Regions from separate parts of the Dorea sp. AGR2135 genome, predicted to be linked through region 1. Evidence: riboswitches for the same ligand, from Rfam matches in the RefSeq annotation. Region 1 holds a riboswitch; the other holds the start of a gene.
What was found. A riboswitch is a leader RNA that binds a small molecule or an ion and turns the genes downstream of it on or off. The one in region 1 is predicted to bind FMN.

Region 1 (16,656 bases):
GAAGACATTCTGACCCAGGACGGAGCGCTTAGTGTCAGCTATATGCGTGATATTGAAAAACAGTTGGACGATATGCTAAAAAGTCTGAATCTGGTTATTGTAGTACTGATCATTTCTGCAGGAATGCTTGCATTTGTCGTACTATATAACCTTAATACTGTTAATATCACGGAGCGGCAGAGGGAACTGGCGACCTTGAAAGTGCTGGGGTTTTATGATCTGGAAGTGGCAGAACACGTATATCGTGAAAATGTACTTTTGACATTCATCGGAGCGGCGGTAGGAGTGGTGCTTGGAAAATTCCTGCATGCCTTTATCATTGATACGGTGGAAGTAGACACAGCCATGTTCGGAAGAAATATTAACTTTTCAAGTTACATGTACAGTCTGCTATTTACAATTCTGTTTTCATTGATCGTAAATGGAATTATGTATTTTAAATTGAAGAAGATTGATATGGTAGAATCACTCAAGAGTATTGAATAAATGGAAGTCGGTTTGCAGATATGAGAAAGGAATGAAAGTATGGAATTAGGATATCAGTTAAAAATCACAATTAAGGGAAGTCACCCACCAATTTGGAGAAGAGTAATTGTACCGGGGAAAATAAATTTTCAGGATTTAGATGACATTATTGAGGATTTATTTGGCTGGACACATGATCACTTATATGAATTTTGTGACCGGAAAAGTGGGCGTCGTTTTCAACCGTCAGATGATGAGTATTTCTGGAATACAGAAAGTGTGGAAAATCTGATTGATGATTGTTTTATAAAAGGTGAAAAATGGACATATACATATGATTTTGGTGATGACTGGGTTCATGATATTCTGGTAGAAGATGTTGTGCCGTACAAAGAGCGATTTGCAAAAGTACTTAAAAGTAAAGGCCCATACATGATTGAGGATTGCGGAGGATTATGGGGATTTTATGAGTCTTATATAGATGAGGCAGAGCCGTTTGACATCGAAATCGCAAATCATCAATTCGAACAGTTTCCGATTGAAGCTAAAGAGTTTGTGCAGATAGGTGAGGATTATGAATATTCGGGAACCCCAGAGGGAGACTGGGGAGAATTTGGGGAAGATTCATTTGAGCAGCATATGAAAAATATGTTGGAAGAAAATCCAGAAGAGATATTGCAACAGTATTTTAGTGGACTTCAAAATGCTAGAAATATGGCAGAGGAATGGATTGAAGAAAATAAGGAGTTCCTGAGTCAGGATTTTTATTTGAAAGATGTATATAGTTGTTATACAAAAGATGATTTAAAGTGGATAGCTCAGATGAATGGATTTTCTGGTTATAGTAAGCTGAAAAAATCTGAACTGGCAGACTGGCTTGTGAAGAAGATGTTAGAAGAAAGTCATATGGCAGATATCGTAGAGAATATTATTCCGGAAGAAGGCGAAGTGATTCAGTTAATTATAAATCAGCCAGAAGGAATATGGATTACAGAATCTGCATTAGAACAATCCTTTTTCCTGTCAAGTTACGGAGCGTTTAATGATGAAGCGGGTGTTATGCGCCTGCCTAAAGATGTGCGGGAAATGTACCGGAACGTCAACACGACAGAGTGTCAGAAAAGAAGATTGGAGAAAGATAAAATTCGTAAATACTGTAATAGTGCAGTAGAATTGTATGGAGTCGTACCGATTTCAGAGGTAGCTGTTATATATAGACACTATACAGGAAATGATATTTTAGTAAAACAACTGAAAAAGATAGCTTTGGAATATATAGAGGATAACAGAGTTACTGTCAGAGGGCGCTATCTTGTACATATGGATATTGATGATGAAGATATGGAACTCATATTGGAAGATCAGGAGGGTAATCCATATTATATACCGGACACGGAAGAGGAATTTCTGATATACGGAAATGCAGACGAGGAAACAATAGAGCAACTTGATGAAGTTAAATTTTCTAAATGGCTGGAAGAGGAATTGAATCTTGATGTAGTGTGTGGATTTACGATTGCAAAACATATATTGTTATGCATTAAGTTAAATTACGAAGAAGAAGCGTTAATGGAAATTTTGGACGTGTTAGCCCCCAATATGGGAATCCCTGAATTGTCAACAAAGCAAAAGAGAAAAGTGAAAAAGAAATTGAGTGAATTATGTAAAAATACCAGACTGTATTCCTATAGCGGACATACGTTGAATGAAATTGAAGCCAAGATGTAAGAAAAACTCCTTCCCTGGATAAAACTGTGGAAGGAGTTTTTATAATCATATATCAAAACTATTCCATATCAAAATCAAGCTCCTGACTGGCAAAGAATTTCTGGACATATTCGTCCCAGGCTTTTTCTACGCTTTTATCCATGGTAAATGTATTCATGGAAGTCCCGGTGATACATTGAAGTGCCAGTCCGTCATAGCGGAAATTAAGATACAGTCCCTGGATTTCCGCAGGGCGGTAGGTCAGATCATGCTCAGTGAGAAAGGATTCGAACTGATCTTTTGCTAGAGATAATATGAATTTAAAATTTAACGGAGTTTTCTTTCCACGGATTACCTGGAAGAAAAAATCGCGCACTTCTCCCCAGGTGGAATACTCCTTTTCAAAAGCTTCATCAAAAAAGTCTTTATGGATTCTACCATCTACCTGGAAGCGGTTAAAAGTAGTTACTTCTCCCTCAATCAGGGAAAAAGTATCAAATGTTGGTTTTAAAAGCAGGTGGGACATACAGACCTTTGCTTTCAGATTAAGAACGATCATAGTGAAAACCTCTCTGGATAATTATTAGAGATATTATAGCATAATTTCTGTAGCATTATAATTCTAATTTTTAAAAAAGCCTTTCAATAAATTTTAAATCAAGTATAATATATTTCTATATGACATAGCCTTGGGGAAGGCATAATGCCGTTTGCGGATATGTGTTGGCTGAAAATAAGCGTAGATTTGCGAAAGATATACAGAAATAATGAGGTAAGAGAGGAAAAAAACTTGGGGAAAAAGACAATAGAAGAAAATACGATCACGGAGGGGATTATCTGGAAGCAGCTTCTGATATTTTTCTTTCCGATCATGCTGGGAACTTTAATCCAACAATTATATACAACCGTGGATACGATTATCGTCGGACGCTTTGTGGGGAAGGCGGCATTAGCCAGCGTAGGCGGTCCGGCGGCTGTTTTATCAACGATTGTTGTTACATTTTTTAATGGACTGGCAAATGGAGCGGCAGTTGTCATTGCGCAGTATTACGGAGCAAAAGACAAAGGAAGACTGCATACAGGACTTCATACTGCATATTTATTTTCCATTGTGGTCAGCCTCGTAATATCTGTAGTGGGAGCAGTGCTGACACCATGGCTGCTTAAGATCATGAACACTCCACAGGATATGATGGCATCATCAACTACATATTTACGCATTTATTTTATGGGAATCTTATTTACGCTGGTCTATAATATGGGAGCGGCGATCATGAGAGCAGTCGGAGATTCCAAAAGACCGCTTCTTTATCTGGTGGTTTGTTGCGTACTGAATATAGGTCTGGATATATTCATGGTAGTTATATTAAAAATGGGAATTGCCGGAGCAGCACTGGCAACCGTATTTTCCCAGTGTGTCAGCGCATTTTTTGTGACCTGGTCTTTGACAAAAGACTATGATTCTATGAAACTACAATTCAGAGAACTTCGCATGGAAGCATGTGTTCTAAAAAGAGAGTTGAAAATCGGTATACCGGGAGCTCTGCAGGCATGCGCTTATGGAGTGACCAATGTAGTCATTCAGGCATCAATCAATAGCTTTGGAACGGATACTGCGGCAGGATGGGCGGCTTATGGAAAATTAGATTTGATTTTCTGGACAGTATCCAGTGCACTGGGAGCGGCGGTCACAACATTTGTCGGACAGAATTATGGCGCAGGTAAGTGGGACCGGGTATATAAGAGTATCCGGGTAAACATTGGTATTTCTTATGTATTTACAGGTATGATCATCTTTACATTGTATGCATTTTGTGAGCCTATGTATCATATGTTTACAACAGATCCGAAGGTGATTGACATAGGCGTGTATATGCTCCGGTTCCTGGTGCCGAGTTATCTGCTCAGCATTCTGCTTGAAAACCTGGACGGTGGACTTCGCGGAGTCGGAGATGTACTGTGGCCTACGATATTTACATTTGGAGGATTGTTTTTAATACGACTCCCGTGGGTTATGATTCTGACTCCGATTTATCATAAGGTGGAGATTTTGCTGATTAGTTATCCTATTGCATGGGGAGGAACACTTCTATTCGTAATACCGTATTATTTCTGGAAGAAGAAAAAGTGTTTCAACAAAATATGCAGTGAAAAATAAAGCGAAATTTATGGATTTTTGCGAAATAATTCTCAAAAGTCAAAAAATTCTTTACAAATAAGCAATAAAGTATTATTATACAAAAAAAGATAGAAATCTTCAGGGCAGGGTGAGATTCCCTACCGGCGGTAAAGCCCGCGAGCCGAGAGGCATGATTCGGTGAGATTCCGAAGCCGACAGTATAGTCTGGATGAGAGAAGAAGACGGTACATATAGTTTTAGTTATGAATGCGGTATCGAGGCTCTGAGATGGTAGACCATTTCAGAGCTTTTTTACTTTCGCAGATAATTAGTCATGAAGTTGTGATTAAAGTACCAGTGAACAAAACCCCTGTAGATCATCTGCAGGGGTTTTGTTCTAAGTTCAAGTCGAACGTCCGTGAGACAAATTTGCTATTACTCATCATCAGAAGAGGTGGGAGTCTTCTCGATTGAGATAAAAAGAAAGAAGGAATGTATGTGACAGACCAGAATTATATGAAACGCGCAATAGAACTTGCAAAAAAAGGAGAAGGATGGACGAATCCTAATCCGATGGTCGGAGCGGTCATCGTAAAGGATGGACGTATTATCGGCGAAGGCTATCATGCCAGATGTGGAGAGTTGCATGCGGAACGAAATGCAATTGCTTCTCTCACTGAATCAGCCGAAGGGGCAACGCTGTACGTTACATTGGAACCATGTTGTCATTATGGAAAGACGCCGCCGTGTACGGAAGCAATTTTAGAGCAGAAGATAAAAAAAGTAGTGATTGGATCCAGAGACCCAAATCCGAAAGTGGCAGGAAAGGGAGCGAAGATATTAAGAGATGCCGGTGTAGCGGTTGTGGAAGATTTTATGAAGGACAAATGTGATGAATTAAATCCAATATTTTTTCATTATATAACGACCAAAACACCATATGTAGTTATGAAGTATGCAATGACGCTGGATGGAAAAATTGCAACAAAGACAGGAGCTTCAAAATGGATCACCCAAGAAGCCGCACGCAGAGAAGTACAGTATATGCGTCATCGGTATATGGGAATCATGGTCGGGATAGGAACGGTACTTGCTGATAATCCAATGCTGAATGTCCGGGGAGAAGGGCTTAAAAGTCCGGTCAGGATTATCTGTGACAGTAAGTTGAGAATTCCACTGGACAGCCAGATTGTAAAAAGTGCGAGGGAGTACCGGACGATTGTAGCCTATGCAGATCCGGAAAATGTAGAGAAGAAAAAAGAAATTTTGCAGACAATGGGAGTGGAAACCGTATTTTGCCCGGATATGAAAAAACATGTTAATCTGAAGCATTTGATGGAGTATCTGGGAAAAGAAAATATCGACAGCATTTTACTGGAGGGTGGAGGAACTTTAAATGACAGTGCACTACAGGCCGGAGTTGTCCAGGAGGTGCAGGCATTTATTGCACCAAAAATCTTTGGCGGAACAGGAAGCCGGACTCCGGTGGATGGAATTGGGATAGAGCTTCCGTCTCAGGCAGCGGTACTAAAGTTCAAAGATATCCGCCAGATTGGAGAAGACCTGAAAATTACCTGTCACGTCTTAAGAAAAGAACAGGAGGAATTATGTTTACAGGAATTGTAGAAGAAGTGGGAAAAGTCCGTTATATTCAGTTGAATGGGAATTCAGGGGTATTGGCGGTGAAGGCAGCAAAAGTACTGGAAGGTACGAAGATCGGAGACAGTATTGCGGTAAATGGAGTATGTCTGACAGTCACTTCCCTGCAGCCTGACGGATTTACGGCAGATGTCATGGCAGAGACGATCAGAAGGAGCAGTCTTGGAAATTGTAAGATTGGAAGTTATGTAAATCTTGAACGGGCAATGGCAGCGGATGGAAGATTCGGAGGCCATATTGTGAGCGGCCATATTGACGGAACAGGAGTTATCAGGTCAATGATCCAAGAGGAAAATGCAGTCTGGGTATCCATTAAAACTTCACAGCGGATATTAGATCTGATCGTGGAAAAGGGGTCTGTCTGCATCGATGGAATCAGCCTGACGGTTGCGAAGGTAGACGATGAAGGGTTTCAGGTATCAGTCATTCCACATACAGGGGAAGAGACGATACTTCTGAAAAAAGCATCCGGAGATCTTGTGAATCTGGAAAATGACATAATCGGAAAATATGTAGAAAAATTAATGGGGATTGAAAAAAAAGAAGAGTCCAAATTGGAACATGAGAAAAAAACAGGAATTACAATGGAGTTTCTGGAAGAATTTGGATTTTAAATATACAGCAACAAAAAAAAGAATAACGGAGGAAGAACAGATGGAACAAAAGTATCAATATAATACAGTAGAAGAGGCAATCCGGGATTTACAAGATGGAAAGATCATCCTTGTTACAGATGACCCGGACAGAGAAAATGAAGGAGACATGATCTGTGCTGCTCAGTTTGCGACCCAGGAAAATATTAATTTTATGGCAACGCATGCAAAGGGACTGATCTGTACGCCGATGAGCGCAGAACTGGCAGCAAAGCTTAATTTTCCACAGATGGTTTCAGAAAATACCGATAATCATGAAACAGCATTTACGGTATCGATTGATCACGTAGATACAACAACCGGTATATCGGCAGCAGAACGTGCATATACGATGATGAAATGTGTGGATGATACATCAAGACCAGAAGATTTCAGAAGACCAGGCCATGTATTCCCGTTGGTGGCAAAAAAAGGCGGTGTACTTGTGCGTAACGGTCACACAGAGGCAACGACAGATCTTGTAAGACTGGCGGGGCTGAAAGAATGTGGCGTATGTTGTGAAATCATGAAAGAAGACGGAACGATGATGCGTACATCAGAACTCTGGGAGCTGGCTCGTAAGTATCATCTTACATTTATCACAATCAAAGATTTGCAGGATTATTTAAGAATTCATGAAAAGCATGTAAAAGAAGAGGCGGTGGCAGATCTTCCAACACAGTATGGAGAATTTAAGATTCATGGATATGTGAATGACATTACAGGAGAGCATCATCTTGCTTTGGTAAAAGGAAAAATCGGGGAGGGAGAGAATGTACTTTGCAGAGTCCATTCAGAATGCCTGACCGGAGATGCTTTTGGTTCTCTTCGCTGTGACTGTGGATTGCAGCTTCAGACGGCAATGCGCCAGGTGGAGGAAGAGGGAAGAGGAATCATCCTCTACATGAGACAGGAGGGAAGAGGAATCGGACTGATCAATAAGATCAAAGCATACGAACTTCAGGAACGTGGATATGATACAGTCGAGGCGAATGTTCAATTGGGATTTGCCCCAGATCTCAGAGAGTACTGGGTCGGAGCTCAGATTTTATCAGACCTGGGCGTGAAATCCTTAAGACTTCTTACCAATAACCCGGATAAAGTCTATGGGCTTCAGGATTTCGGACTGGAAATTAAGGAAAGAGTACCATTAGAGATCCAGCCACAAAAATATGATCTGAATTATATGAAAACAAAACAGGAAAAAATGGGACACATTTTCAAAGAAATACAATTATAAAAAAGAATTCAGGAGGAAGATGAACATGAAACAGATTCAGATAATTGAAGGAAAAGTAGTAGCACCAGAGGGAATGAAAGTCGGAATCGTAGCAGCCAGATTTAATGAAATTATTGTCAATAAGTTATTAGGCGGAGCTGTTGACGGACTTGTGAGACATGGTGTAGAAGAAGAAAATATTACAGCAGCATGGGTGCCGGGAGCATTTGAAATACCAATCACAGCGCAGAAAATGGCGCAGTCAGGAAAGTACGATGCAGTCATCTGTGTAGGTGCAGTTATTCGTGGAGATACATCTCATTATGAGCTGGTGTGTAACGAATCAGCAAAAGGAATTGCACAGATCGAGCTTGCAACAGGTATTCCTGTTTTATTTGGAATCATTACAACAGAAAATATTGAACAGGCCATTGCACGTGCCGGAAGTAAAGCTGGCAATAAAGGTTATGACTGTGCGTTATCAGCAATTGAGATGGTGAATCTGATAAAACAGTTATAAAATTTGACTTTTATTCTTATACAAAGTAAAATAAACTATGTATGTCTTTTTAAAGATGTACATAGTTTATTTGTTTATTGGAGAATGAAAATGTTTGAAAAGAATAAAGAAAAAATGAAGGAAAAAATGGAGCCGGATAAAGTGCTTCGTTTTGCGATTGTTGCGGTAATCCTCTTGTTTTTGATCGGTGCGCTGATTATTGGAACACGAATGATGAATCCGCGAGTGGATGCGACAGAAGGAGTAAAGAAACTGACAGAACTGGAAGATGCCAATGTTCAGAAGATTGATGCCAAGATTCAGGAATTAGAGCAGACAGAAGCAGATGAGGCGGTAGCGTGGAAAGCAAAGTCTGCAAAAGAAAAAATGGATGGCTGCATTGTGCTTGGCGACAGTACTGCACTTGGCTTCAGACAGAATGACATCTTGAGTAAGTCGCAGGTGAAGTCAAAGGATGGAGCAACGGTCAGCGATGCGGAAGGTTCCGGATTAAATGAGCTTTTGACAGCCGTAACAGAAGCAGAGACTGCACCACAGAAGCTTATCCTCTGTATCGGAAGAGGAGATGTAGCAGTCAGTGGAGAGACAGCGGATGCATTTGCAGCGAACTACAAAAGCTTTGTTGAGCAGGTGAAAGCAGCATTGCCGGATACGAAAGTTTATGTATGCAGTATCCCGGCATACCTGTCACTGACAAGTACAGGTGATGCGGCAGGTTCAGCCGATTCAGATACTGATTCAGATTCAGATGCTAAAGATACAACTGACAACTCGGATCTTAAGAGCAGTACAGATTCTAAGAGCAGCACAGATTCTAAGAGCAATAGTGATAGTGATACATCATCAGATGATAGTAGTTCGTCCAAGATGAGTACCGCGCTGGATGTAACTTCATACAATGAAGCTTTGAAGGCTCTTTGTAAGGAAGAAAAAGTGAAATATGTAGACACAACAGATCTTACGGACGCTTCTTATTATGGGGAGGACGGAAGTACAATGACAAAAGCCTATTATGAGGCTTGTATTAATAAAATTCTGGAGGCAGCGTTTAGAAATTATGTTATTCAATAGTATCACATTTATATGTGTATTTTTACCAGTTATTTTCATATTGTATTATCTGCTTCCGGGAAAGATAAAAGACATTGCCCTGGCTGCAGGGGGAGCAGTTTTTTTTGCATGGGGAGCCCCGGTCAATCTGGTCGTTCTGGCATTTTTTATATTGTTTAATTATGCGGTAGGAATTCAGATGGAAGGCTGCATGCGAAGAAGAAGGAGTACGGAGCAGTTATTTGCTGGAAGCATACTGATCAATATGATAGTATATGTGTTCTTTGCATTTATCGGACAACGCGTGGGCTTTATTTCGGAAGTGCCGGTCGGAATAGGAATCTGCATCTTACAGGTGCTTTCTTATCTGATTGAGATTCACCGGGGAAATGTAAAGGCTCAGAAAAGTATTCTGGATTTTGCAGTTTACATAGCAATGTTTCCGTTGTTCCTGGCAGGACCGGTCGTAAAATATCCGCAGATCCAAAAGGAATTAAAGACTCGCAAATTGTCCTGGGCAAAGGCTGGCGAAGGAATTACTTTATTTCTATGTGGTTTTGCAAAGAAAGTTATCATTGCAGATTACCTGGCAGATTCATTCACCAAGATCATGTCTTTGAAGGCAGGCGAGTTGTCTGTGTTTGGTGCATGGCTGGGATGTGCAATCTTCATGTTCCAGATTTACTTTGCGTTCAGTGGATACTGTGATATGGCAGTGGGACTTTGCAGAATGCTTGGATTTGATGTGAAGAAAAATTTCCGATATCCATATGTAGCACGTAATATAACAACATTTGTGCGACGTTTTAACAGCTCTGTTTCTGCATGGTTCTGGGATTACATCTGTGAACCACTCTGGGGCGGCTGGCTTGGAACACTTGTATCCGGAATTCTGATGGGACTTTGGTATGCAGGTATGTGGAAGAATGCACCGTGGCAGGTAACGGTCACAGGTGGATTGCTCTGGGGTATCTACCTTGCATTCTGGCAGATCGTGGAGCGTTATGCACTGCCATTTTTAAAGAGATTACCACCTGTGCTTGGGCAGATTTATACCTGGTTTTTTACAGCACTTGGCTGGGTATTTTTCTTCGGTAAAACACCGGCAGCGTCATTTGGTTATCTGAAAGTGATGTTTGGATTTGGCGGAGGCGATGTGGTTGGTATCATGGGAAGATATCTTTTCCTTGGAAATGTGTTCGTTCTTGTAGTGGCATTTCTTGCAAGTACACCACTTCCGAATCTTATCTGGAAGAAGATTCTGGTATTTGGAAAGAAAGATAAAAAAGAAAAAAATAAAAAACGTCTGGAGCGAGGCAGAAGTGCAGTATTTGTATTCGCAGCCGTGATCATGATCCTGTGTCTTGTGAATGTGACAGGAGCAGGAAGGACATTTTTCAAAGAGACGGTGAAAGATACCCAGGCGAAACTGGATACAGTTCTTGGAAGACGGGACGTGAACGGTGTGTACCGAGGAAAGAACCAGTATCTTCTGGCGGATATTAACAAGCTGGACGAAAAGAAGGTTCAGGCAAATGTGGACGCGATTACAGCCCTTGCCGAGGATTATTCCGATGTGCCGATGTATATGGCACTGATTCCGGATGCTGCAAATGTATGGGCAGATAAGCTTCCTTCTTATGCTCCGGTGGAAGATCAGACAGTGCAGATTGCACAGATTCAGAGCATGCTTGGAGACAGTGTGAACTGGATTGATGCACAAGGTGTTCTAAATGCGAATAAAGATAAGAAAATTTATTACCACACAGATTCCCGATGGACAACGCTTGGAGCTAGTCTTGTATGGCAGCAGATTGCTTCAGATCTGGGACTTGACACTTCGAAAGCACCGGCTTTAAAACCTTATGTAGTGACCGGTGATTTCAGTGGAAATCTTTCCCGAACAAGTGGATTTGAAAGCGGATACCGTGAACCGATATACGCATATTTAACGGAAAATGCTTCCGACAACACGCAGATGGTGGCAAGTTATGAATCTGAGGGCATAAAGACAGCAGAGCTTTATGACCGTACAAAACTGGACGAACCTGATGCGTATGAAGTATTTCTCGGTGGAGATTATGATAAAATAGATATCCGCACGACAGCAGACAGCACGGACCGGCTGCTTCTGGTGAAGGATTCCTTTGCAGACTGTATGATTCCATTTTTAATTCCATATTACAGGGAGATCATCGTGGTAGATGCAGATTATTATCAGAAGCATGTGTCGGATCTGTTAGATAAGAATAAAATTACAAGTGTGCTGTTTTTGTACGATTGCAATAATTTTGTACAGGATGACAAGCTGAGCAGTATTTTGAAAACGGATAAGGCAGAATAGGAGCTGCAAAGTAATTGGAGTGTTAGTAAATGATAAGATTAAATAAATACCTCAGTGAGGCAGGTATCTGCTCCAGAAGAGAGGCAGACCGTCTCATAGAGGCGGGACGTGTGACGGTGGATGGCGTGCAGGCTGTACCGGGCATGAAAGTGTCAAAGGAGCAGAAAATCTGTGTCGGGAAAAAAGTGATCCAGGGTGCAGAACAGAAGGTTGTTCTGGCAGTCAACAAACCGGCAGGTATCGTGTGTACTGGGGATATGAAAGTGAAAAATAATATCATACGTTTCCTGCATTATCCGGTGCGGGTGACCTATGCAGGAAGACTGGATAAAGATTCGGAAGGCCTTCTTATTATGACAAATGACGGAGAACTGATCAACAGTATGATGCGGGCGAGATATCATCATGAAAAGGAATATCATGTCCGCGTGGATAAAGAAATCACTTCAGAATTTGTGCGGCAGATGTCAGAGGGTGTGCATATACAGGACGTGGAAAAGAATCTGGATGCGGTAACAAGACCGTGTGAGGTAAAGCAAATTGGAAAGTACACATTTTCCATTATTCTGACACAGGGGCTGAACCGTCAGATCCGGAGAATGTGCGAAGCACTTGGATATAAAGTGACAAAGCTTGTAAGAATAAGAATTATGAATGTAGAACTGGGAAGCTTAAAGAGTGGAGCAGTGCGAAAAATAGAAGGACAGGAGTTAAAGAAGCTATATGAACAGGCAGGAACGCATGAAGGAACTGGTGGAGCTTTTGAATAAAGCATCAAAAGCATATTATCAAGACGCAGAAGAAATCATGAGCAACTATGAGTACGACAAGCTTTATGATGAACTTCAGGAACTGGAGCGTGAGCTTGGGATCACACTTTCCAATAGTCCGACGGTGCGAGTTGGATATGAAGTGGTCAGTGAACTCCCAAAAGAACGGCATGAAAGCCCAATGCTTTCTTTGGACAAGACGAAAGATGTAGAGGAATTAAAGAATTTTGTGGGAGATCAGAAGGCACTGATGTCCTGGAAAATGGACGGACTTACCATTGTTCTGACTTACCGGGACGGACATCTTTTTAAGGCAGTCACCCGTGGAAATGGAGAAGTAGGCGAGGTCATCACAAACAATGCAAAAGTCTTTAAAAATGTACCGCTTCAGATCAGCTATCAAGGGGAGCTGATACTGCGCGGCGAAGCAGTGATTGGCTATAAAGATTTTGAGAAGATTAATGAGCAAATCCAGGAAGCAGAAGCCAAATATAAAAATCCGCGTAATCTCTGCAGTGGTTCTGTACGCCAGCTGAACAGTGAGATTACAGCAAAAAGAAATGTAAAATTCTACGCATTTACACTGGTCAGTGCAAAAGATGTGGATTTCCACAATTCCAGAGCCTGTCAGATGGAATGGCTGAAAGAGCAGGGGTTTGAAGTAGTAGAATACCACGAAGTAATAAGAGACACAGTAGAGGCGGAAGTTATTAAATTTTCAGAAAAAATTGCCGAGAACGATTTCCCGTCCGACGGACTTGTGTTAGTATATGATGATATAGCGTATGGAAGATCACTGGGGCGGACGTCTAAGTTTCCACGAGATTCATTTGCATTTAAATGGGCTGATGAGATCCGCCAGACAAAGCTTCTGGAGATTGAGTGGAGTCCATCTAGAACGGGGCTCATCAATCCGGTCGCTATCTTTGAACCGGTGGAGCTGGAGGGAACGACAGTGAGCCGTGCTAGTGTCCACAACATCAGTATTATGGAAGAATTGGAACTTGGTGTGGGGGATGAGATTGAAGTTTATAAGGCGAATATGATCATTCCGCAGATTGCACAGAATCTGACAAGAAGTGGTGTGAAAGATATTCCAAAAGTCTGTCCGGTCTGTGGCGACAAGACAGAGATCCGCCGGGTCAGCAATGCAAAAGCACTGTATTGTACCAATCCGGAATGTCAGGCAAAGCATGTCAAAGCATTTGCACTCTTTGCGAGCCGTGATGCTTTGAATATTGAAGGTTTGTCAGAGGCAACGCTGGAGAAGTTTATTGACCGTGGATTTATAAAGGAATTCACAGACATTTTTCATTTGGATAAATGGCAGGAAGAGATTCAGACGATGGAAGGTTTTGGAGAAAAATCCTACAAGAACCTGATCGCAAATGTGGAGAAAGCAAAAGTGACGACACTTCCGAAAGTTATCTATGCACTTGGAATTCCGGGAATTGGTCTTGCAAATGCGAAGGTCATCTGCAGAGAATTTTCCGGTGATGTGGATCGTATGATTCATGCTACTACAGAAGAACTTGCAGAGATTCAGGGAGTAGGCGAAGTACTTGCCGGTGCATTTGTAACTTATTTTCAGGATGAGAAGCATGTAGAAAGCTTAAAGCGGCTGCTTAAAGAGCTTGAGATTCCAAAGGAAGAAGAATCAGAGAGTCAACAGATCTTTGCCGGAGTGAACTTTGTTATTACCGGGAGTGTGGAACATTTTGCAAACAGAGGAGAGGTCAAGGAACTGATTGAGAGCCTGGGAGGAAAAGTTACGGGATCTGTCACTTCCAAAACAAATTACCTAATCAATAATGATGTGACATCGACTTCATCAAAGAATAAAAAAGCAAACGAACTGGGAGTTCCGATTCTTTCGGAGGAGCAGTTCATTAAGATGGTAGAGGAACAAAAGTAGGAAAGAAGGGAAAGAACCATGTCTGAACAGGATTATGTAGATACAATTGATAACAACGATAATAATAGCAATGACAATCATAACGATGATGAATATGAGAAAGTCTGCTTTGTCTGCCACAGACCAGAGAGTGTGGCTGGAAAGATGATCAATCTTCCGAACAATATGTGTGTGTGCAATGACTGTATGCAAAAGAGTTTTGATGCTATGAATAATATGAACTTCGGTGGTGCGATTGATTATAGCCAGCTTATGAATATGCCGGGAGTTCAGTTCTTAAATATTGATGATATGAGCCAGCAGATTCCAAAGCAGCAGCGCGTGAAGAAGAAAAAAGAGGGCGAGGAGGCAACGCCGCTCGTTGACATTCATAACCTTCCGGCACCGCATAAGATCAAGGCGAGCCTGGACGAGTATGTAGTCGGACAGGAATATGCCAAGAAAGTGATGTCTGTTGCTGTATACAACCATTACAAGCGTGTGGCAACGGATTCCATGGACGACATTGAGATTGAGAAATCTAACATGCTGATGATTGGACCTACAGGTTCCGGTAAGACCTATCTTGTCAAGACGCTGGCAAGAATTCTGGATGTGCCGCTTGCGATTACAGATGCTACATCTCTGACGGAAGCAGGTTATATTGGAGATGATATCGAAAGCGTTGTATCCAAGCTTCTGGCAGCAGCGGATAACGATGTGGAAAAAGCAGAACAGGGAATCATTTTTATTGATGAGATTGATAAGATTGCAAAAAAGAAAAATGCGAGTCAGCGTGATGTTAGTGGAGAGTCCGTACAGCAGGGAATGCTGAAGCTTTTAGAAGGAAGCGAAGTGGAAGTTCCGGTTGGAGCTAACAGTAAAAATGCGATGGTTCCGCTCACAACAGTCAATACAAAGAACATTTTATTTATCTGTGGAGGAGCATTTCCGGATCTGGACGGCATCATCAAAGAGAGACTCACAAAGCAGTCTGCAATTGGATTTGGCGCAGATCTGAAAGATAAATATGATCATGATAAGAAGATTCTTGAGAAGGTAGCAACAGAAGATCTTAGAAACTTTGGTATGATTCCGGAGTTCCTGGGACGACTTCCGGTAGTCTTTACATTACAGGGACTCACAGAAGATATGTATGTGAAGATCCTGGAGGAGCCAAAGAATGCAATTCTGAAGCAGTATCAGAAACTTCTTGCACTGGATGAAGTGAAGCTCGATTTCACAGAAGGTGCATTACGTGCAATTGCGAAAAAGGCGATGGAGAAGGATACAGGAGCAAGAGCCCTTCGTGCGATTATCGAAGAATTTATGCTGGATATCATGTATGAAATCCCGAAAGATGACAGCATCGGTCAAGTGACGATTACACAGGAGTACATAGAAAATACTGGTGGTCCGATTATCACACTGAGAGGGCAGGAAGTACCGAGATTAGAAGGTCAGGCATAGATAGTAAGGCAGTTATAAAAATATAGAAGATAATGTCCAATAATAAAATAAGAAAACATCTCATATACATATGAAAAGTATACGAGGTGTTTTCTTTTTTATGAATGATAGTTACGGAGAAATAAATGCATTGCTAAAGACACGAAAAAATACAAAAAGCAATGTTTTGAAGGAGAGAGTGATAGCAACACAGCAGAAGGAAGAAGAGACAGGAGATACTTCATGCCGTGAAAAAATCCTCTCTCAGGATTTTCGGGATTTTATTATCCCGAATTACCGGTCAGATCAGGAACTGGTCTATCCCAAGAGCCAGATTTGTGTGCAGAGCCTTGGTTTTGGCTATCGTGTAGCATATGTGGATCAAAGTCTAGGGGAAGAACTAAGCATTGCGGCTTATGGTTACAACAGCATTCCAAATTGCTATGCACTGTTGGATATGGAAGCTATGAATGAGACAGGAATCAGTGTGCTTCAGAATTACCCGGGTCTTAATCTTCGAGGAAAAGGAATTATGATTGGATTTTTGGATACAGGAATAGACTATGAAAATGAAATCTTTCGAAACATAGATGGAAGCAGTCGAATCACGGCGATATGGGATCAGACTGACCAGAACGGTCAGCCACCGGATACATTTACATATGGAAGTGAGTATACGAATAGTCAGATTAATCAGGCACTGAAAAGTGACAATCCAAAGGAAATTGTGCCAGTAAGTGATGAAAATGGACATGGTACATTTTTAGCAAGTGTGGCAGCAGGTGGAGAAAATATCCAGGAAGGTTTTACCGGGGCGGCATCAGAGGC
Region 2 (16,656 bases), on a different contig from region 1:
GGGACTAATGGAAATCAAAGCAAAGCAAAATTCCAGACGTGTGCCTGCAAAATATTATTTTGGAGTTTATGTAATGCTCGTTTATCTGTGGGCGGTATTTAAAGTGACAGGGATTGGCCTGTTGGCAGACATTGTAAGACTTAAAGGTGCCATCAGTGGTGGATATAACTGGAATCCACTGGCAGGATTGGGCATGGGGTTTGTGTTAAATATAATCATGTTTCTGCCGCTTGGGCTGTTGATACCATGTATATGGAAGCAATGCAGAAATATAACAAATGTCACAGTCACAGGATTTTTACTGTCGTTAACAATTGAAATTTCTCAGATATTTAACGCGCGTGCAACAGATATTGATGATCTGCTTGCAAATACGATCGGCGCGTGCGCAGGATATCTGATCTGGAGAGGTATTTATGTGTTAGTTTGTGGAAAACAGAAAGAAAAAGGTGATGGACATGTGGAAAATCCAATAGAGGCTGATGGAAGAAAATGGGAACCAATGATATATCTGGCGCTGGCTTTTTCCGGAGCGTTCTTTCTGTATAATCCATATGTGCAATAACTGGAAAGTTATTTCTGAAAAAACATTTTGAAAAATAAAAGTGTTGGAGATGTATAGAGAGATATGTAAAAGAGCGAACTGCAAAAAACAGTTCGCCCTTTTCTTAAGGAACTTACTTTGATTTTTAACTAGATTTTTCTCTTTTTAAGGCTCTCATTAGTTGCCTGCAGTTCAGCAATAATACGATCTTTTTCTTTTAATTTCTCAGCTTGCTGATCAATTTCCTTTTGCATTCTGTCTATCATAAATTCAGTTGTATTGCGGTCTAATTCAGCCAATTCTTTTGAAAACATGGACATTACCTCCTCGATATTCCGACAAATTTCATAGACTTGTTCATAGCATTCTTTAAAGTCCGGGTATTGCTCCAGAATTACAAGAATGTCTTCCGGATCATCCATACACAAGAATGCCAGCCATGCTTCCCGTCGGTCTTTTAAGTTTATTGGTATACTTTCATTGTGCTTAATTTCTTTGAAAATGTCAAGAGGTACAAAGAGATATTTTTGCAATAAATCAAGTTCTAGTCTAGTATCGGAACATTGTTCAAAATGATGTAGGAAAACATTTGGATATTTATAAAATGATTTTGGACTTTTCTCAAACAACACAATGGTGTAAACATTTTTGATATCTTTATAATGAACTTTGGCATGAGAGTCTTTCAGGCTGTTTTTCTGTTGGACTCGTTTATACTGACGAAGTAGAAGATCAGCAGAGTAGCAGGCACTTCGCTGTCCGGGAAAATCATACCCGATTTTTTGAATTTCCAGATTTACAATGCTGCTATCAGAAAGTTCAACGACAATATCCGTGATTAACAATGTAGATTCATCGGCAAGCCTTGTTCCGTCATTAGGAAGAACTTCAAGGATTTTTACAGGTTGTCCAAGAAGCAAGGAAAGAAATTCATTTACCCGTTCCCGATGAGTCTCCGGATTAAGAAGTTCTTTACTTGCGAAATCATACATCATTTTTACACCTTTTGCGCCGGAAGTGAAGTCAAGAAATTCATTCTGTGCTTTTTCGGACCAACTGTAAAAGATGTGTCGTAAATTTGGCCGGTGCTCGATTTTGTGAAGTGTTTCTTCCCGTGTACGAAGCATTGGAAAATATTGTTGCAGTTTGTTTGTCATAGGCGATTCCTCCTAAGAAATAAATTGAAAATAGTTGACAGTTGCGAATGTTCTCTTCATATCGGGTAACAGTTTCGAAAATGAAACACCGAAATCAAGATGCCCGAAGGCTTGAAACTTTTGCAGATTCGCAGAATACGTTTCTGTAAATGTGGATATAGGATAACATGGAAAGGGAAAGAATACAAGATGTTATTGAGAATGTCAGTCGTCGTTTACACAATAAAAAAGATGCAGTTTTAAAGCTGCATCATTCCTGACATAATACACCCGCCGCAGGCACCTTGTTTTTTCAGGCTGTTCCATTGCTGCGGGTCAAATTTTATTCCGCCGATTCCGTAGACAGGAATCGTGACTGCATCACAGACATTTTTCAAAAAATCAAGTCCACGTGGCGGCAGGCCTTTCTTACAATCTGTTGTGAAAATGTGTCCGGCTGTCACATAGGTCGCACCGAGCCGTTCTGCTTCCATGGCATCCTCGACAGAATGAACAGATGTGCCGATTTTATGGAAGTCCGTAACATGAAAACTCTGCGAGATTGTCGAATTCTGACTTTGTAAATGCTTCTGCGACTCGGCAGACAACTCCCGTAACAGAGGCAGTGGCAAATGAATGGCATCATGTCCAAGTTCCAGCGCTGCTTTCCAGTAAGTATGTAAGATACATGGGACATCGTAAGCTTTACAGATATCCAGAATACTTTTTGCTAATGCTTTGTATTCGTCTTCTGGCAGATCCTTTTCTCTAAGAACGAGAGCGTCCGGGTGCCATTCGCAGACCCGTTTAATCTGGTCTTCAAAAGGTTGATTGCAGAGATGTCGGTTTGAAATAGCAAGGATTTGGAAATTTTTGCCAGTATCATTCCTCTTCTTGAGAATAGAATTATTTATCATAGAATCATTACAGTTCATATTGGATTCCTACTTTCTGAAAACTCCTCACAGCCTATTACATAAGCTCTTCTTTGAAATTTACATTTCCCAGTATAAAAAGTCTGATATGGAATGTCAATGTATGCTTCAAAGAAACACGAAAATATTCATAATATATGTTATACTCTAGTTGCAATGTTCGACTTGAATTTGCGTGTGACAGAAAACTCGCAATCATTATTAGTGACAAAAACTTGAAATGATAGAAAAGGATTACGGGAAATTACATGGAACAGTACTATTATAATAGGATGAATAAAATAGAACAGGCAGTTTATCATGCCTTGTATCAGGGATTTTTAAATATAGATGAAGAGATTCAGATCCCAAGACTGGAGGGTGAGGCACTTTATAATGTCTTTTTCAAGCTCCGGCTGGATCATCCGGAAATTTTCTGGGCAACAGGCTATAAGTATAAATATTACAACGATTCTCCCAATCTGATTTTTGTGCCGGAATATTTATTTGAAAAAGCAAAGATAAAAGAACATCAGAAAGCCATGACAGCCCGAGTAGAGAAAATCACAAGAGAAGCGAAAACATTTTCCCAGTGGGGCAAGGAAAAATATATACACGACTTTTTATGTGAAAGTATACATTATGATAAGCTGAAAAAACCTTATTCCCATGAGATTATCGGACCTTTAGGGCATGGGGTAGGCGTATGTGAAGGAATTGCAAAATCCGTGAAGGTATTGTGTGATGTCCTTGGAATCTGGTGTATGATCGCAGTGTGTGGAAATAATCCGGAAAAAGGGATTAAGTACCGTCATACATGGAATATCGTAAAGATTGACGGACAGTATTATCACCTGGACGTAACATTTGACAATACGCTTGGCAATTATGAGAAAAAAGAAAATCAGAAACCGGAAAACAAAACTCCACGCAACACATCGGGAAAGAACAAAGCCGGAAAAGCAGAACAGATGGATTTCAGGTACGATTATTTTAACCTGGATGATAAAAACATTTTCCGGGATCACGAACCACTGTTGTATCCGGCTCCAGCATGCAACGAGGGCGGACGCTACTATTATAAAGAAAAGAAACTGTCATTTACAAAGATAGAAGATGTATACAAGCGGTCGCTTCAGGCAGCGAAGAAAGGACGCGTGCTGACCTTTCACTGGCGAGGCGGCTATCTGACCAAAGAAGTGTTAAAAGAACTTCTGGAAGAAATCGAGAGAGCCGGACGTGAGAAAAATAAACAGCCTCAGATTAGTCTGAACTGGGCACAGGCAGTCTTGAGGGTGGAGTATCAGGAACTGCCGGAAGGCATGATCAGAGAAACGAAAGTTGTGATGGAAGATGCCAATGAAGGAGAGCGAGAGATAATTGGAAACAGAGAAAAGCACAGAAAATGTGTGGAAAGCAGAGCAAAAGAATAAAGAAAATGTGGAAAATCAGGCGTACCAGATTAGTCAGGAGAGAGCTTTGGAGATGCTGGAAGAACTTTTGGAACAAGATCAGTTCGAATTACTTCTGCCAGAGTATAAACTGGTTTATATGATGAACGATGCAGTGGAAAGTTTTCTTGTATTTCACGGTGCGCGAATGACCGGAATTTATCAGGACGATTATGAAGGACCACTGGATGCATCAGTTACCTATGAAAATGGAGAATATGTGCTTGTGGTACATCAGGACGATTCCGTTGTAACGCTCTTTTACCAGTCGCTGTCAGTGGAAGTACATTTATACAATTATGGAGAAATCGGACATTTCTGGGTGGAAGGGTACGAATACTTAAGACAACTGGAATATCGCATTGCAATTTTACGGGACAAATTAGAATATCTGGGACCGGAATTCTGCACACCGACAGAACAGAAACTGGCAATGTTAGAACAGTTCCCGCCACTCAATTACTGCTGTTACCCGGCAGTGCCGGATCAATATATTGTACCAAAAGATAATCCGTGGCAGCCGTCAGAAGAGGCAATCACAGTCATGGAAGAATTCGCAGAAGAAGCAGACGATAAAAGCATGATAAAGTTATTAAAATATTACCGGAAACATCATGGTATGAGAATGAGTCGTTACATAGCCGTAAAATTACATCAGACAAAACATGTACGCTTCATAGAACTTCTGACAGAAAAACTCAAACAAGAAGCCGCAAACTATCCAAACCGGAGTTTCGGAAAAGAAGCTGATGAAAGACATCAGAAACTTATCAGTCAGGCAAAAAAAGAGCAGGCAGAACTTTATCAGCAGGGAATCAAATCCGAGGTACTAAGAGAAGAGCCATTCGTCACCGCACAAGACGAACTCGACTATAAGGTTTATCTCATGATTTATAAGTGGCAGGGAAAAAACAGGGGCGTCAATGTCAGAAGAATAAATTAATTTATAAATTTAATGCAAGACAATTTATGAATGATATAGAGATTCGCCTCTTTATATTTTGTAACAAAAACTAATTTAAAAAATCACGTATACGCTGGAGCATGGCCGCGGGACACTGCATTAACAGAGAAAATTCGAACATTCTTTACATAATAAAAAGAGCCCTCCCACCGGAAGACTCTCAAAGGAAAAAGTATGAAAAAGAAAATAGTTATTTATATCTCAGCATCTCTCTTGCTGATGTCTATATAATAATGAAAAAATGTTTTCGATTTGTGTTTAGATTGTTAAAAAAGTGTGAATCATGGAAAAGAAAAGTTTTGATGCAATTTTTATCTGTTATAGACAAGAAAAAGGGAAAAAAAGAGGCTAAAATGAAATTTATAATTTAAAATCTTGCAAATTCCATTGTTATTTTCTTAACTATTGTTGAAAAATGAAGTTGTCATATTTTTATCTTGCATTTCTCAGAAAAATCCTGTAAACTAAATCAAAAGTGCATGTAATCCGTGTGGGGCAGATGAACTATCATGCGACTTTTTGGTCAAGTTGTAATTGCCCGTGGGATTAGAGAGAAAAAGGCTAATTGCAAACCAATAAAAAAAGAGAGGAAGAAGACAATGAAACAGTTCAAGAAAGTTCTGGTGGCGAACCGTGGGGAAATCGCCATTCGAGTATTCCGCGCGCTCAATGAGCTCGGAATTGTGACAGTCAGCATTTATTCTAAGGAAGACAGATACGCTCTTTTCCGTTCCAAAGCAGACGAATCCTATCCCCTGAATCCTGATAAAGGACCGATCGATGCATATCTTGATATTGATACAATTATTAAGATCGCACTGAATGCAGGCGTAGATGCAATCCATCCTGGATATGGGTTCCTGTCAGAGAATCCGGAGTTTGTAGATGCATGTGAACAGAATGGCATTACATTTATTGGACCTTCCAGTGATATTATGAGAGCAATGGGAGATAAGATTTCTTCCAAACAGATTGCCATTGCAGCAGATGTACCGATCATCCCTGGAGTAGATCACGCGATGAAATCTTATGAAGAGGCAGCGAAGATCGCAGACATGGTCGGATATCCGATTATGCTGAAAGCTTCCAACGGTGGTGGCGGACGCGGTATGCGTATTGTCAATGATCCGGCTGATCTGGAAAAAGAATTCAACGAGGCGAGAAATGAATCTAAAAAAGCTTTCGGTGATGATATGATTTTCGTTGAGAAGTATCTGAAAGGACCAAAGCATATTGAGGTTCAGGTAATCGGAGATAATTACGGCAATGTTGTGCATCTGTTCGACCGTGACTGCTCTGTGCAGAGACGTCATCAGAAGGTCGTAGAGTATGCGCCGGCATTTACCATTCCAGACGAGACAAGAGAGAAGATTTTTGATGCAGCAATCCGTCTTTGTAAAAATGTTGGATATGTTAATGCAGGAACACTGGAGTTTCTGGTAGACAGAGATAACAATCCATACTTTATTGAAATGAACCCTCGTATTCAGGTAGAGCATACAGTCAGTGAGATGGTGACAGGAATTGATATCGTGCAGGCTCAGATCCTGGTTGCAGAAGGATATGCTCTTGATTCAGAGGAGATACATATTAAATCACAGGAAGATGTTACATGTAACGGATATTCTATTCAGACTCGTGTTACTTCTGAAGATCCGGCAAATAACTTCCTGCCGGATACAGGTGAGATGACAGTATATCGTTCCGGTTCCGGTAATGGTATCCGTCTGGACGGTGGCTGTGCATATGTCGGAGCCGTTGTATCACCACACTATGACAGTCTGCTTGTAAAGATTATTTCTCATGACCGTACCTTTGCAGGCGCAGTGAGAAAATCCGAGCGTGCCCTTCAGGAGATGCGTATCCGTGGAGTTAAGACAAATATTCCGTTCCTGATCAATGTGCTGAACCACCCGACATTCCAGTCCGGTCAGTGTTACACAACATTTATCGAGGAGACACCGGAGTTATTCCGCCTGACACACAGCCTGAACCGTGCGACTAAGATCATTGAGTTTATCGGTGATCGTATCATCAATTCTGACATGGGTAAGAAGAAACAGTTCGATAACCGTATTCTGCCGACATTTGACCATGATAAACCGGTCTATGGTGCAAGAGATGAATTTTTAAAATTTGGTGCAGAAGGCTACATGCAGAAGATTTTAAAAGAAGAAAAGCTTTATGTTACAGATACAAGTATGCGTGATGCGCAGCAGTCACTGGTGGCAACACGTATGCGTAGCAAAGATCTGTGCGGTGCCGCTTATGCGACAAATGCATTTATGCAGAACGCATTTTCAGTAGAGGCATGGGGAGGTGCTACATTTGATACAGCGTACCGATTCCTGAAGGAGTCACCGTGGAAACGTCTGACAACTTTAAGAGAGCGTATGCCGAATACATTGATCCAGATGTTGCTTCGTGCGTCCAATGCCGTTGGATACAGCAACTATCCGGACAACCTTGTAAAAGAGTTCATTCAGATTTCAGCAGAGAATGGAATCGATGTATTCCGTATTTTTGACAGTCTGAACTGGATCGAGACTATGAAACTGCCAATCGAGGAGGCACTTAAGACTGGAAAGATCGTTGAAGGTGCAATCTGCTATACAGGAGATATTACAAGTCCGAACGAGACAAAGTATACATTAGATTATTATGTGAAGATGGCGAAAGAACTGGAGTCTTTAGGATGCCATTCTATTGCGATCAAGGATATGGCAGGACTTCTGAAGCCGCTGGCAGCAAAAGAACTGATCAGCACACTGAAGAGAGAACTTCATGTACCATTACATTTGCATACACACGATTCCACGGGAAATGGTGTAAGTACTGTTATGATGGCGGCAGAAGCCGGCGTAGATATTGTCGACCTGGCAATTGAGTCTATGTCATCACTGACCAGTCAGCCGTCTATGAACGCAGTAGCAGAGGCACTTCGTGGAACAAGACGTGACACAGGCCTGAAGCCGGAGGAACTGACAGAATTAAGTCACTACTACAGCCGTGTGCGTGAAGTATATGCACCATTTGAAAGTGATATGAAATCTCCAAACACAGAGATTTACAAATATGAGATTCCAGGAGGACAGTACTCCAACTTGCTTGCACAGGTAACAAGTATGGGATCACCGGATGATTTTGAAGCAATCAAGGGACTTTACAAAGACGCCAATGATCTGCTTGGAAACATCGTAAAAGTAACTCCAACTTCCAAGGCAGTCGGTGATCTGGCTATCTTTATGTACAAGAATGGCCTGACAAAAGATAATATTCTGACAGAAGGTGCCGGATTATCCTATCCGGATTCCGTCGTATCTTATTTCCAGGGTATGATGGGACAGCCGTATGGTGGATTCCCGAAGGAGCTGCAGAAGATTGTCCTGAAAGATATTAAACCACTGACAGAACGTCCAGGTGCACTTCTCCCGGCAGTTGATCTGGATCAGATTAAGAAGGATCTGTGCGAGAAATATCATTATGAGGATCGCTCAGAAGCAGATATGTGCAAGAAAGCAGTCAGCTATGCGCTGTATCCGAAGGTATATGAGGACTATTGCGAACACTTTGAGATTTACAATGATGTTACAAGATTGGAAAGTCACGTATACTTCTATGGCCTTAGAAAGGGTGAGGAGACTAACTTGAAGATTGGCGAAGGAAAGGAACTTCTGATCAAATATCTGGAAGCAAGCGAGCCGGACGAGGACGGATACCGTACATTGATGTTCCAGGTAAATGGATCTATCCGTAACGTCAAGATTCTGGATAAGAAACTGGAGATCAAGACAGATCGTAAGCTTAAGGCAAGCAAGTCCAATCCGAAACAGCTTGGAGCAAATATCCCAGGTATCGTAGGAAATGTCCTTGTCAAAGAGGGAGATCCGGTCAAAGTCAATACACCGCTTCTTACTCTGGAAGCTATGAAGATGGAGACAATTGTTGTATCTACGATCGAAGGTGTTGTAGACAAGATTTATGTAAAACCAGGTGAAACAGTGCATCAGGACGATTTGATGATGTCCTTCCAGTAAAAAGATTTTTGAAAAAAGTCTTGAAAAGGACTAATCAGAGGATTATAATCAAATACAGATAAGAGAGATTCTTCGGGGCAGGGTGTAATTCCCAACCGGCGGTAAAGTCCGCGACCCGCTGTGTAAGTGTATGCAGTGGCTGATCTGGTGAGATTCCGGAACCGACAGTAAAGTCTGGATGAGAGAAGAATTATGGTGAATGTATGTCAATCCCCCGAAGCGTAAGCGTCGGGGGATTTTGTGTTGTCAAGCATACGACAAAAAGGTTCGGCGGACCTTTTTTAGTGATACATTCTAAAGAAGCATAGTTCCAAAAGAAGTATTCTTTCTTACTTAAAATAAAAGAGGGCAGTGCCTGAGGTTTTCATTTGCACAGCTCAGACACACCGCAGATAAAAAGGAGAGAAAGAAATGAGTACAAATGTAGCAACACAGAACAAGTCAAACACAGCAGGTATGTCAAAAGTAAGATTCATTACCCAGGTGGGAATGCTGGGGGCAATTGCAGTTATTTTAATGGCATTTGAAATACCGCTTCCATTTGCACCGGCATTTTACAAGATTGATTTCAGCGAAGTTCCGGCACTGATCGGCTGCTTTGCAATGGGACCGGCAGCAGGAGCAATGATCGAACTTATTAAAATCGTATTACATCTTCTGATCAGTGGAACATCTACAGCAGGTGTCGGTGATATTGCCAACTTTGCAATTGGTTGTGCCTTTATCCTTCCGGCAGCATGGATCTATAAAGCAAAACACTCCAGAAAAAGTGCAATGATCGGAATGGCAGCAGGAACTGTATTTATGGCATTTATCGGTTGCTTTTTAAATGCATATGTATTACTTCCGGCTTATGCAAAAGCATTTAGCATGCCAATCGATGCGTTGGTAGGAATGGGAACAGCAGTAAATGGTCATATTACGAATTTACTTACATTTGTCGTATTTGCAGTAGCACCATTTAACCTTTTGAAAGGTGCAATGGTATCCGCTGTAGTACTTCTGATCTACAAGAAGATCAGTCCGATTCTGAAAATGAGATAATATCAGCTGGGAGATGACTCCCGCCTCTATAGGTGGTGAGAAACAAGCTTGTATCAGTGGGGGTTTTGTTCCAACATCATTATATAGAAGGAAAATATTAAAAAATAGCAGGTGGATATATGGCACTCAATGTCAGAGCTTAAATATGACATTGAAAGCGATATGTTTACCTGCTATTTTCTATTATGTAAAAAGATTGTACTGATAAAAAAACAGAGTGAAATCTAAAAATTTCATTGACAGACGGAAAAGAAGGAGATATTATAAGGTCAATACAAAAACAGAGTTGGAGGATAGGAATTATGAAATTTAAAAAAGTTGTAAGTGCTGTATTAGTATCAGCACTGGCAGTCAGCATGATGGCAGGCTGTGGTTCTAAGAGCGGAAGCTCAGATTCAAAATCAGATGTATTTAAAATTGGTGGAATCGGACCGATGACAGGAGATGCAGCAGCATATGGTGAAGCAGTAGACAACGGTGCAAAGCTTGCTGTAGAAGAGATTAATAAAAATGGTGGAATCAATGGTAAGCAGGTTGAGTTCAAGACAGAAGATGATCAGGCAGATGCAGAGAAAGCTGTGAATGCTTACAATACTCTGAAAGACTGGGGTATGCAGATTCTTATGGGAACTGTAACATCTGGTTCTTGTACAGCAGTAGCATCTGAGACAGACAGTGATCACATGTTCCAGATCACACCTTCCGGAACAGCAGTAGAGAGCGTTGAGGATCACGACAACGTATTCCGCCTTTGTTTCTCAGATCCTGAACAGGGAACAAAATCTGCAGAGTACATTGCAAAGAACAAACTTGCAACAAAGATAGCAGTTATTTATAACAGCTCCGATGTATATTCTAATGGAATTTACACAAACTTCGCAGCAGAGGCTAAGAAAGAAGGCCTTGATGTTGTAGCAGCAGAAGCATTTACAGCAGATAATAAGACAGACTTTTCTGTACAGTTAAAGAAGGCACAGTCATCAGGAGCTGATCTTGTATTCCTTCCAATCTACTATCAGGAAGCATCTGCTATCTTACAGCAGGCAGCTAAGTTAGATTATCATCCGACATTCTTTGGATGTGATGGACTTGACGGAATCCTTGGTGTAGAGGGATTTGATAAATCTCTTGCAGAGGGAACGATGCTTCTGACACCTTATGCATCTGATGCACAGGATGAGAAGACTCAGGCATTCACAAAAGCATATGAAGATAAATACGGCGATACACCAATTCAGTTTGCAGCAGATGCATATGATGCAATTTACGCTATCAAAGCTGCAGCAGAGGAAGCGGATGTAACACCGGATATGGATTACTCAGAGATGTGCGACAAATTGATGGACGCTATGACAAAGATCAAGATTGACGGTCTGACAGGTGTAGACGGAATCACATGGGAGAAGAACGGTGAGCCGAACAAGGCACCTAAGGGTGTTAAGATTGAAAATGGTGTATATGTATCCATGGACTAATTCAGCCCGATAAGTTAAAATAGTGATAAGCGGCTGCTACAGAATTGCTGTGGCAGCCTTTCTCACATATTGCATCATAGTTGGGGCTTTTGCCCCCAACATCATTATAATTGAGAGGTAAAAATTTTAGTTAAAGGAAGGAGAAGAAAAATGAGTTTTATATCTTATCTCATTAATGGTATCAGCCTTGGAAGTGTATATGCGATCATCGCTCTTGGCTATACCATGGTATACGGTATTGCTAAGATGTTGAACTTCGCCCATGGTGACGTTATTATGGTCGGAGCATATATCGTATTGACTTGTGTGACAGGCACAGGTCTGAATCCAATTGTTGCAATCATTATTGCGACGATCGCCTGCACAATTTTTGGAATTGTAATTGAAGGAGTTGCTTATCGCCCGCTTCGTAATGCGGCATCTCCACTGGCAGTTCTGATTACAGCAATCGGTGTCAGCTACCTGCTTCAGAACCTGGCACTTCTGATTTTTGGTTCTAATACGAAATCATTTCCAGAAGTCATCCAATTGCCGAACTTAAAACTGGCAGGTGGAAAGCTTACAATTACAGGAACAACCATCCTGACAATTGTACTATGTATTGTTATTATGGCAGGTCTGATGCTGTTTATTAATAAGACAAAAGCAGGTCAGGCAATGTTGGCTGTATCCGAGGACAAAGGTGCAGCACAGCTTATGGGAATTAATGTAAATAAGACTATTTCCATGACATTTGCAATCGGATCCGCACTTGCTGCAATCGCAGGTGTACTGCTCTGCTCTGCATACCCAAGCCTGACACCTTATACAGGTTCCATGCCTGGTATCAAGGCGTTCGTAGCAGCTGTATTTGGTGGAATCGGTTCTGTACCGGGAGCGCTGATAGGAGGAATTATTCTTGGAATCATTGAGATTCTCGGAAAAGCATACATTTCTTCACAGCTTGCAGATGCAATCGTATTTGCAGTTCTGATCGTGGTACTTCTTGTAAAACCTACTGGAATTCTTGGTAAGAATATCCAGGAGAAAGTGTAGGTGGCAGGAATGTTAAAGAATATGAATAAAACAACAAAAAACAACATGATTACATATCTTATGGTAATCGTAGTTTACGCAGTAATCCAGGTACTTGTTACAAGTGGAAGCCTGTCTAGCTTATTTACAGGATTACTTGTACCAATCTGTACTTACATCATTTTGGCAATTTCTCTGAACCTGGTCGTAGGTTTTCTTGGAGAACTGAGCCTTGGACATGCCGGATTCATGTGTATCGGAGCATTTACAAGTGCATTTTTCTCTAAATGCATGAAAGGTGTCATTGAGCCGAATCTTTTAAGATTCATGATTGCTCTTCTGCTCGGAGCAGTGTGCGCAGGAATTTTCGGAATCCTAATTGGAATTCCGGTACTTCGTCTGAACGGAGATTACCTGGCAATCGTAACACTGGCGTTTGGCGAGATTATTAAAAATGTAATTAATGTCTTTTATATTGGCAAAGATTCTAAAGGATTCCATTTTTCAATGAAGGATTCCGTGTCTTTGAACATGGAGCCGGATGGAAAGATTCTTCTGAACGGACCACAGGGAATCAGCGGAACACCGAAAGACAGTACATTTACTATTGGATTTATATTAATTCTGATCACACTTGTCATTGTTCTGAATCTGATCAGCTCCAGAACCGGACGCGCGATCATGGCGGTTCGTGATGACCGTATTGCAGCAGAATCCGTAGGAATCAATATAACAAAATATAAACTGATTGCATTTTCTCTGTCTGCAGCAATTGCAGGAATGGCTGGAGTGCTTTACTCACATAATCTGTCATCGCTGATGGCAACACCACAGAACTTTGGTTACAACATGTCTATCATGATTCTTGTATTTGTTGTTCTGGGAGGCATTGGAAGTGTGAGAGGTTCTATTATTGCAGCAGCAATCCTGACACTGCTTCCGGAACTTCTGCGTGGGCTGTCCAATTACCGTATGCTGATTTACGCAATTGTATTGATTGTCATGATGCTCTTTAACTGGGCTCCGAAAGCAATTGAGTGGAGAGAAAAACATTTGGCAAAATTCAAACAGAAAAAAGCAGTAAAGGAGGAAGCATAAGATGGCATTATTAGATGTAAAAAATCTGTCCATTTCCTTCGGAGGACTGCGTGCAGTAGACGGGTTTGAAATGCAGATCGAAAAAGGGGAACTTTACGGACTGATCGGACCGAACGGAGCCGGTAAAACAACGGTATTCAACCTTCTGACAGGTGTGTATAAGCCAAATGAGGGAATTATCAAACTGGATGGCGAGGATATTACAGGTAAGAAGACGATTGACATCAACAAAGCAGGTATTGCAAGAACATTTCAGAATATCCGTCTGTTCAAGCAGTTATCAGTACTTGATAATGTAAAAGTAGGACTTCACAATCACTATAAATATTCTACACTGGAAGGAATCTTACGGCTTCCAAAATACAAAAAAGTAGAGAAAGCCATGGACGAGAAGGCTATGGAAATCTTGAAGGTTTTTGATCTTGACGGTGAAGCAGATGTGCTGGCAACGAACCTTCCATATGGTAAGCAGAGAAAGCTGGAGATTGCCCGTGCTATGGCAACAGAGCCGAAGCTTCTTCTTCTGGACGAGCCTGCCGCAGGTATGAACCCGAATGAGACGGGAGAACTGATGGAGACGATCCAGTTCGTGAGAGAACATTTTGGAATGACAATACTTCTGATCGAGCATGACATGAAACTGGTATCCGGAATTTGCGAAGAACTGACAGTTCTGAATTTCGGTCAGGTACTGGCACAGGGAAAAACAGCAGATGTGTTGAATAACCCTGAAGTTATTTCTGCATATCTTGGAGATGAATAAGAGAACCGGAAACAAACGTAAAGAAAAGCCAGACAGGAGGAAATAAGAATATGGCAATGCTTGAAGTAAAGGATTTGGAAGTATATTACGGAATGATCCAGGCAATCAAAGGCATTTCGTTTGAAGTAAACCAAGGAGAAGTTGTGGCTCTTATCGGAGCAAATGGAGCCGGAAAGACAACCACACTTCATACAATTACAGGTCTTCTTCCGTCAAAGAAAGGAACTGTAACATTTGAGGGACAGGATATTACAAAAGTGCCTGCTCACAAAATTGTATACATGGGAGTCGCACACGTACCGGAAGGACGTCGTGTATTTGCAGATCTGAGCGTATACCAGAATCTGAAAATGGGTGCATACACAAGAAAAGACAAAGAGGAGATTGAACAGACGCTTGCTATGGTCTATGAGAGATTCCCTCGTTTGAAAGAAAGAAAAGACCAGAGAGCCGGAACACTCTCCGGTGGCGAGCAGCAGATGCTGGCAATGGGACGGGCGCTTATGTCAAAACCGAAACTGATCGTCATGGACGAGCCTTCCATGGGACTTTCACCAATCTTTGTAAACGAGATCTTTGACATTATCAAAGAAGTAAGAAAAACGGGAACGACAGTACTTCTCGTAGAGCAGAATGCGAAGAAAGCATTGGAAATCGCAGACCGCGCCTATGTATTAGAGACAGGTAAAATCTTGCTCAGCGGAGATGCAAAAGAGCTGATGAACGACGATGCAGTTAAGAAGGCATATCTTGGTGAATAGATGGCAAATGTGTAGAAGTTCAGGGAAGAGTAATGTTTTCTTCTATGAGTTTCAGATTGAGGCTTGTTAGAGCAAGACTTGCATAAATGAGATGTTACATATAGAATATAAGTAACAGAAAAAGATTGGGGGAATTGCTATGAAAAGAGTAGTAATAACAATCAACAGACAGTATGGAAGCGGTGGAAAGACCATCGGGTACATGCTGGCAGAAAAACTCGGAATTCCATGCTACAGCAGAGAAATCCTGCAGCGTGCCTCCGAGGAAAGTGGTATTAATGAGAGTATGTTCAATGCACGAGATGAACGCCTGAAAAGGTTACCGAAATTCCTGCTATCCACCAACGTATATAGCGGAGAACTCCTTCCACCGGAAAGCAAAGAATTTACATCGGATCAGAATCTCTTTAACTACGAAGCTGAGATCATTAAAAAATACGCAGCAGAAGGTTCTTGTGTATTGATCGGACGATGCGCTGACTTTGTCTTAAAAGACGATCCGGACATGATCAGCGTATACGTTCATGCAGATCACGATTTCCAGATGAAATCCGCATTAGAGCGTGTCAGCATGAGCGAAAAAGAGATGGAGAAATACATCGAACGAACCAACAAATACCGTTCAGACTTCTATCATTATCACACAGGAAGAAGCTGGGATGATGCAGAAAATTATGACCTGTGCATCAACAGCGGAAAACTTGGATTTGAGAAGACAGTAGAGTTGATTGAATCTTATATCAAGATAAAATAGTAAGATGGGGACGTAGCACTTTGCAAAAGTGTTACGTCCCCATCAACGATTCAGGGTGTCCCCAATTTAGTGTTTCAGACTTTTTCTATAGATCCACACAGAAGCTATTGCGCTGATAAGTTCTGTGATCCAGAATGCATTCCATACTCCGACAGCACCCCGGATACGGCTTAAAATAAAGGCCGCCGGCATAATGATAACTACATAACGCATCAGAGAAATGAGCAGTGACTGTACCCCTTTTCCGAGGCCTTCCAGTGCGCCGGAAGCAGTAACGGAGATACTGGAAACAATAAATCCGGAGCTGATAATGCGAAGTGCAAGACCGCCCGCCTGAATTGTTTCAGGATTCGTAGTGAACATTCCGATAAGACCATTTGCAAAAAACAGACACAGAAGTGTTCCGCCTGTCATGATTCCACCACACATAAGCAGCGCCAGACGGAAAATTTTTCTTACGCGCTCCATTTCTCCGGCACCATAGTTGTAACCAATGACTGGACGCATTCCCTGGACAATTCCACTTGCCGGAAGATAAAGGAACGTCTGCAATTTGTAGTAAATTCCAAGCACTACGACGTAAATGTCGGAGTAGGCGGAGAGAACACCATTAAGAAATGATACTAAAAATGAAGGCAGAGCCAGGTTTAAAATGGCTGGTACGCCAATTGTGTAGAGCCTAAAATCCAAGGATCGTTGAA

Region 2: another riboswitch for FMN. It lies ahead of G593_RS0104505 (ECF transporter S component); the one in region 1 lies ahead of ribD (bifunctional diaminohydroxyphosphoribosylaminopyrimidine deaminase/5-amino-6-(5-phosphoribosylamino)uracil reductase RibD).

Annotation. Positions count from the first base shown of each region.
Region 1 covers NZ_ATVU01000013.1:76,305-92,960, forward strand. The annotation lists gene G593_RS0109795 (FtsX-like permease family protein) at 1-486, shown strand, start outside; gene G593_RS18560 (plasmid pRiA4b ORF-3 family protein) at 526-2,193, shown strand; gene G593_RS0109805 (DUF5721 family protein) at 2,252-2,731, opposite strand; gene G593_RS0109810 (MATE family efflux transporter) at 2,963-4,330, shown strand; FMN riboswitch at 4,422-4,536, shown strand; gene ribD (bifunctional diaminohydroxyphosphoribosylaminopyrimidine deaminase/5-amino-6-(5-phosphoribosylamino)uracil reductase RibD) at 4,790-5,917, shown strand; gene ribE (riboflavin synthase) at 5,899-6,564, shown strand; gene G593_RS0109825 (bifunctional 3,4-dihydroxy-2-butanone-4-phosphate synthase/GTP cyclohydrolase II) at 6,605-7,822, shown strand; gene ribH (6,7-dimethyl-8-ribityllumazine synthase) at 7,848-8,321, shown strand; gene G593_RS0109835 (SGNH/GDSL hydrolase family protein) at 8,412-9,392, shown strand; gene G593_RS19470 (DHHW family protein) at 9,379-11,715, shown strand; gene G593_RS0109850 (pseudouridine synthase) at 11,745-12,485, shown strand; gene ligA (NAD-dependent DNA ligase LigA) at 12,439-14,400, shown strand; gene clpX (ATP-dependent Clp protease ATP-binding subunit ClpX) at 14,419-15,849, shown strand; gene G593_RS0109865 (S8 family peptidase) at 15,950-16,656, shown strand, end outside.
Region 2 covers NZ_ATVU01000004.1:160,548-177,203, forward strand. The annotation lists gene G593_RS0104470 (VanZ family protein) at 1-565, shown strand, start outside; gene G593_RS0104475 (PD-(D/E)XK nuclease family transposase) at 694-1,701, opposite strand; gene G593_RS0104480 (thiamine phosphate synthase) at 1,941-2,615, opposite strand; gene G593_RS0104485 (transglutaminase domain-containing protein) at 2,864-4,027, shown strand; gene G593_RS0104490 (DUF3878 family protein) at 3,975-4,988, shown strand; gene G593_RS0104500 (pyruvate carboxylase) at 5,609-9,046, shown strand; FMN riboswitch at 9,111-9,240, shown strand; gene G593_RS0104505 (ECF transporter S component) at 9,458-10,090, shown strand; gene G593_RS0104515 (ABC transporter substrate-binding protein) at 10,393-11,565, shown strand; gene G593_RS0104520 (branched-chain amino acid ABC transporter permease) at 11,716-12,600, shown strand; gene G593_RS0104525 (branched-chain amino acid ABC transporter permease) at 12,610-13,677, shown strand; gene G593_RS0104530 (ABC transporter ATP-binding protein) at 13,679-14,440, shown strand; gene G593_RS0104535 (ABC transporter ATP-binding protein) at 14,491-15,201, shown strand; gene G593_RS0104540 (AAA family ATPase) at 15,341-15,955, shown strand; gene G593_RS0104545 (MATE family efflux transporter) at 16,022-16,656, opposite strand, start outside.